2 regions of the Streptomyces sp. NPDC044719 genome follow, and region 2 is predicted to be linked to the other one. Evidence: riboswitches for the same ligand, from Rfam matches in the RefSeq annotation. Region 2 holds a riboswitch; the other holds the start of a gene.
The links. Region 2 has a riboswitch for thiamine pyrophosphate ahead of thiO (glycine oxidase ThiO). Riboswitches for the same ligand answer to the same signal wherever they lie in the genome.
Positions count from the first base shown of each region.

Region 1: it holds a riboswitch for thiamine pyrophosphate, as region 2 does, so the genes downstream of both, AC07DF_RS06245 (thiamine ABC transporter substrate-binding protein) here and thiO (glycine oxidase ThiO) in region 2, are expected to answer to the same signal.

Region 1 covers NZ_JBWKHE010000001.1:1,329,443-1,332,627, forward strand. The annotation lists gene AC07DF_RS06235 (hypothetical protein) at 1-49, opposite strand, end outside; gene rlmN (dual-specificity RNA methyltransferase RlmN) at 576-1,682, shown strand; TPP riboswitch at 1,707-1,813, shown strand; gene AC07DF_RS06245 (thiamine ABC transporter substrate-binding protein) at 1,937-2,974, shown strand; gene AC07DF_RS06250 (ABC transporter permease) at 2,950-3,185, shown strand, end outside.
Region 2 covers NZ_JBWKHE010000005.1:427,235-430,419, reverse strand. The annotation lists gene thiS (sulfur carrier protein ThiS) at 1-192, opposite strand, end outside; gene thiO (glycine oxidase ThiO) at 189-1,358, opposite strand; TPP riboswitch at 1,356-1,467, opposite strand; gene AC07DF_RS22110 (avidin-fold protein) at 1,520-1,870, shown strand; gene AC07DF_RS22105 (NAD(P)/FAD-dependent oxidoreductase) at 1,903-3,144, shown strand.

The DNA of each region.
Region 1 (3,185 bases), on a different contig from region 2:
CGAACGCGTAATAAGCGATCCCGAGCCACCCGGCGGAGGAAAGCTTCACTGCTTGCCATCTCGGTAGTTGTTCTGCGACACGGTGCCATTGTTTGTTTCAATGAATTGCCCGTTGACGGTGATGCCGTCCGACCGTGCGCTACGAGGCGGGTGGGATGTGTTGGTGCCGTTGTCCGGCTGCGTGTTGCTACCAGGAGGCAGAGGGGCAGGGTCCTGGTTGCCGCTGGATCGTGAGCGTGTCCATCGAGCAGTGATCACAGCGCCGCCGAGTAGGCAGACTCCGCCGATTAAGGCTGCGGCTATCTCGATCATGGAGCCCCCTGAGGTCGGTAAAGGTCGACAAAAGCCTACCCAACGCCGGTAGTTGGGGACGCCCGAACATCAGTCAACGAGGGCAGGTAGATCATGGCAGCAGACTGCCCGGTGACATGTCATGAACGCGGCAAGATTCTGCGGCTGGGCCGTCCCTGGGCCGTGCGAGGCCGATCGACGATGACAGACGGCGATCACGGGTGACCGTCCCCACCCAGCTCCGGCCTGGGCTCCCCAAGTTGATCTGCGACACTGGGAGGGTTATGCCTGCACCCGGAGAACTCACTTTCGTAGCCCCCCGCGGAGCCAAGAAGCCGCCGCGGCATCTCGCCGATCTCACTCCTGCCGAGCGCAAGGAGGCCGTCGCGGCTGTCGGGGAGAAGCCGTTTCGTGCCAAGCAGCTCTCGCAGCACTACTTCGCGCGGTACGCGCACGAGCCGGAGCAGTGGACCGACATTCCGGCCGGTGCCCGGGGGAAGCTGCGGGAGGCGTTGCTGCCCGAGCTGATGAGCGTCGTGCGGCATCTGTCGACCGACCAGGGCACCACGCGCAAGACGCTGTGGCGGCTGTTCGACGGGACGCTCGTCGAGTCCGTGCTGATGCGTTATCCGGACCGGGTGACCATGTGCATCAGCTCGCAGGCGGGGTGCGGGATGAACTGCCCGTTCTGCGCGACCGGGCAGGCGGGTCTGGACCGGAATCTGTCCACCGCGGAGATCGTGCACCAGATCGTGGACGGCATGCGGGCCCTCAGGGACGGGGAGGTCCCCGGCGGTCCCGCGCGGCTCAGCAACATCGTGTTCATGGGCATGGGCGAGCCGCTTGCGAACTACAAGCGGGTCGTCGGTGCCATCCGGCGGCTCACCGACCCCGAGCCGGACGGGGTGGGGCTCTCGCAGCGCGGCATCACCGTCTCGACGGTCGGGCTCGTCCCGGCGATCAACCGGTTCACCGACGAGGGCTTCAAGTGCCGGCTGGCCATCTCGCTGCACGCGCCCGACGACGAGCTGCGCGACACCCTCGTCCCCGTGAACACGCGGTGGAAGGTCCGGGAGGTGCTGGACGCCGGGTTCGAGTACAGCGCCAGGTCCGGGCGGCGGTTGTCCATCGAGTACGCGCTGATCCGGGACATCAACGACCAGGCCTGGCGGGGCGACCGGCTCGGGCGGCTACTCAAGGGCAAGCCCGTGCATGTCAATCTCATCCCGCTGAACCCGACGCCGGGGTCGAAGTGGACCGCCTCGCGGCCCGAGGACGAGAAGGCGTTCGTGGAGGCCATCGCCGCCCATGGTGTGCCGGTGACGATCCGGGACACCCGTGGACAGGAGATCGACGGGGCGTGTGGTCAGCTCGCGGCCACCGAACGGTAGTCTGACCGTCGTACATACACCTTCATATTCCGACAGGGGAGCGCCACAGCGCTGAGAGTGCGGCACACGGCCGCAGACCCTCCGAACCTGGCCCAGGTCATTCTGGGTAGGGAGATCGGTCATCACTCGAGCTGTTGCGCCCTGCCCGGGACCACGGAAGTCCCGGGCGGGGCCGCGTCTTCTCCTGGTCATCCAGGAGGAATCAAGTGAGCATCAAGAGAAAGCGGCTGACGGCCGTGGTCGTCGGGCTCGGGATGGCCGGGACGCTCGCGGCGTGCGGGTCGTCCGGCGGCGGTCAGGGGTCCGGAGACTCCAAGACCGTGACCCTCGTCAGTCATGACTCGTGGGCCGCGTCCAAGGGCGTCATCGCCGCCTTCGAGAAGCAGTCCGGCTACAAGGTCAACGTCCTGGAGGACGGCGACGCCGGGCAGGCCGTGAACAAGGCGATCCTGACCAAGGACAATCCGCAGGGCGACGTCTTCTTCGGCGTCGACAACACGCTGCTCTCGCGGGCGCTCGACAACGGGCTGTTCCAGCCCTACGAGGCGAAGGGCTCCGACCGGATCAAGGCCGAGTACCGGGCCGACGAGGACCAGCACCGGGTCACGCCCGTCGACACCGGCGACATCTGCGTCAACTACGACAAGAAGTACTTCGCCGACCGCAAGATCGACCCGCCCCGGACCTTCGACGATCTCGTCAAGCCTCAGTACAAGAACCTGCTCGTGACCGAGAACGCCTCCGCTTCCTCGCCCGGCCTCGGCTTCCTGCTCGGCACCGCCGCGAAGTACGGCGACGAGGGCTGGGAAGGCTACTGGAAGAAGCTCAAGGCCAACGGTGTGAAGGTCGTCGACGGCTGGGAGCAGGCCTACAACGAGGAGTTCTCCGGATCCGCCGGCGGCAAGAAGGCCAAGGGCGACCGGCCGCTCGTCGTGTCGTACGCGTCCTCGCCGCCCGTCGAGGTCGTCTACGCCGACCCCAAGCCGGGCACGGCACCGACCGGGGTCGCGCAGGGCACCTGCTTCCGGCAGGTCGAGTACGCCGGGCTGCTGAGCAACGCCAAGAACAGCGAGGGCGGCAAGGCGTTCCTGGACTTCCTGGTCAGCGAGCGGTTCCAGGAGGACATGCCGCTCAACATGTTCGTCTACCCGGTGCGCGAGGGCGCCCAGGTCCCGCCGGAGTTCGTGAAGTTCGGGCCGCAGGCGAAGGACCCCGAGACCATGGACCCCGCGAAGATCGCCGACAACCGTGACCAGTGGGTCAAGTCGTGGACCTCGCTCGTACTGAAGTGACCGGCCGGACGAGGGGCGCGGCGGCGCGGTTCGGGCTCATCGCCCTGCCCGTCGCGTTCTTCGCCGCGTTCTTCGCCTACCCCGTCGCCGCGATCGTCGCGCGCGGTCTGAAGGCCGACGGGGCCTGGCGGTTCGGGCGGCTCGGGGAGGTCCTGGCGCAGTCCGACGTCCGGCACGTCCTGTGGTTCACCACCTGGCAGGCGCTCGTCTC
Region 2 (3,185 bases):
TTGGACGGCGGTGAGGACTTCCACGCGGTCCCCCTCGGAGAGGGACGTGGCCGGCCACTGCGCGCGCGGGACGACGGTTTCGTTGAGGGCGGCGGCCACTCCGGAGGGTGCGGCGGTGAGCGACCTCACGACGGTGTCGAGAGCCGTGCCGGGCCGGACGTCGCGGGACTCCCCGTTGACGGAGATGTTCATACGGGCTGCTCCGTGAGTGCGGTGGCGGTACTGAAGCGCTTCGGGGTGAAGGGGCGGGCCTCCTCGGGGAGTTCGCCCGCCGTCAGGGCGTGTGCCAGGGCGTCGCCGGTCACCGGGGTGAGCAGGACACCGTTGCGGTAGTGCCCGGTGGCCAGCAGCAGCCCCTCGAGCCCGGTCGGGCCGAGCAGCGGCGCGTTGTCGGGGGAGCCGGGCCGCAGTCCGGCCCGGGTCTCCGTGAACGGCAGCTCGGTGATGCCCGGGACCAGCTCGTGCGCGTCCCGCAGCAGCTCGTACACCCCGCCCGCGGTCACGGTGGTGTCCCAGCCGAGCTCCTCGCTGGTCGCCCCGATGACCAGCTCGCCGCTCTCGCGCGGCACCAGGTAGACATGACTGCCGCGCACGACCGCGCGCACGGTCCGGCTCAGGAAGGGCCCGTGCCGCCCCGGCATAGTCAGCCGTACGACCTGCCCCTTCACCGGTCGCACGGGAGGCAGCACGTCCTCGGGGACGCCCGCGAGCCGTCCGCTGAGGCTGCCTCCGGCCAGCACCACCTGTCCGGCGTCCAGGGCGGTCCCGTCGGCCGTGACGACGCCCGCTGCCCGGTCCCGTACGACGGTGAGGCGCTCCGCCCACGCCCGGTGGAAGTCCACACCCGCCCGCTCGCACGCCGTCACCAGCGCCCCGGACAGCCGCCGCGGGTCGATCTGGTGGTCGCCGTCGACCCGCAGCCCGCCGCGCACGCCCGGCGCGAGCATCGGCTCCAGGCGACGGCACTCCCGCCCCGACAGCCACTGCGACTCGAGACCGGACTGCTGCTGCAGGGCGTGCAGTTCGCGCAGATGGGCCCGGTCGTCGGCGTCCAGGGCGACGGCGAGCGTGCCGCAGCGGCGGTAGCCGAGGTCGTGGCCCGTGAGGTCGGTGAGCTCGGCGGCGAAGTCCGGGTAGCGCCGGGCGGAGGCGAGATTCAGACCGAGCAGGGTCTGTTCGCCGTAGTGCAGTTCTGTGACGGCGGCCAGCATGCCGGCCGCCACCTGTGCGGCCCCGCCGCCCGGCTCGGGGTCCACCACGGCCGTGGCGAGCCCGCGTTGTGCGGCCCGCCACGCGGTGACCAGGCCGATGATGCCGCCCCCGATGACGAGGACGTCTGACGTTCGCGTACGCGACATGGGCGTCCAGCCCCTCCCTTCGCCGGCATGACCCGGATCAGGTTCTTACGGTCGGAGGCCGCCAGCCTCCCTCTCAGCCCGGTGCGTCCGGGCTCCCGCGAGTGCTCTACGTTGGCCACCCTAGCCCGATGCCGTATGTCGCAGTAAGGGAGCCTCCGTCCATGGCCCGATCCCTCGACGGTCTCCTCCTCGCCCCGGTCGCCGACCAGGCGCCGTGCCAGGTGGGGACCCGCACCCGGTTCACGTACCACGAGAAGGACGGCGAGATCTGGGCCGAGTACTCGGGCGGCGACGTCGTGCGCGGCCACCTCGTGGGTACCCGGGAGGGTGACCGGCTGGACTTCCGGTACGTACAGCTCAAGCAGGACGGAACCACCTCCTCGGGGCACTGTGTGTCGACGGTCGTGGAGCTGTCCGACGGGCGGGTGCGGCTGGAGGAGACCTGGGAGTGGGAGTCGCAGCGGGGCAGCGGTACGAGCGTTGTGGAGCAGGTCACTGCGCATGAGCGCTGACTGACAAAACGTCAGGTGTCTATGGTGATCAGGTGAGCGAGCAGACGCAGGAAGCAGGTCCGTCCGCCCCGAGGCGCGTGGTCGTGGCGGGTGCGGGCATGGCCGGTGTGCAGACCGCGGTAGCCCTGCGGGAGCAGGGCTTCACCGGCACCGTGATCCTCCTCGGCGCCGAGCCCCACCAGCCGTACGACCGGCCCCCGTTGTCCAAGGCCGTCCTGCTCGGCAAGGCCGAGGGCTCCGCCTTCGACCTCGACTTCGAGGCCCTCGGCATCGAACTGCGACTCGGCTGCGAGGTGCTGGGCCTGCGCCCCGGTGATCACGAGCTGGACACCGAGGACGGGCCGGTGCCGTACGACGCCCTCGTCGTCGCGACCGGCGCCGAACCGGTCCGGCTGCCCGGCTCGGAGGGCGTGCCTGGCGTGCATCTGCTGCGCACCCTGGACGACGCCGAGAGGCTGCGGCCCGTGCTGGCCCGCAAGCACGACATCGTGGTCGTAGGCGCGGGCTGGATCGGCGCGGAGTTCGCCACCGCCGCGCGCGAGGCGGGCTGCGCGGTGACCGTCGTGGAGGCCGCCGAACGGCCGCTCGCCGGGGCGCTGCCCGCCGAGGTCGCGGCCCCGATGGCCGGCTGGTACGCCGACGCGGGTGCGGTGCTGCGCACGCACGCGCGCGTGGAGCGCGTCGAGCCCGGGGCGGTGCTCCTCGACGACGGCACGCGGCTGCCGGCGGGCGCGGTCGTGGTCGGCATCGGCGCCCGCCCCGCCACGGCGTGGCTGGCCGGCTCCGGAGTGGAGCTCGGTGCCCAGCGCGAGATCGTGTGCGACCAGCACCTGCGGACGTCGGTGCGGGACGTGTACGCGGTCGGCGACTGCGCCTCCTTCCCCTCGGGGCGGTACGGCGAGCGCCTGCTGGTGCACCACTGGGACAACGCCCTCCAGGGGCCGCGCACGGTGGCCCTGAACATCGTCGGCCGGGCCTCGGGGGAGACCCCGGCGGTGTACGACCCGGTGCCGTACTTCTGGTCCGAGCAGTTCGGGCGGTTCGTGCAGTACGCCGGGCACCACGCCGGCGCCGACACGACCCTGTGGCGGGGCGACCCGGCGGGGCCGGCCTGGACGGTCTGCTGGCTCCGCGGGGACCGGCTGGTCGCCCTGCTGGCGGTGGGCCGGCCCCGGGACCTGGCGCAGGGGCGTCGCCTGATCGAGTCGGGCGCCGCCATGAATCCGGTGCTGCTGGAGGACCCGGCCAGGCCGCTGAAGGCGGCGACGGCGTAGCCGTCGGGGAAGCGGTCGGGGGAGCCCGTCGTCCGCCCAGG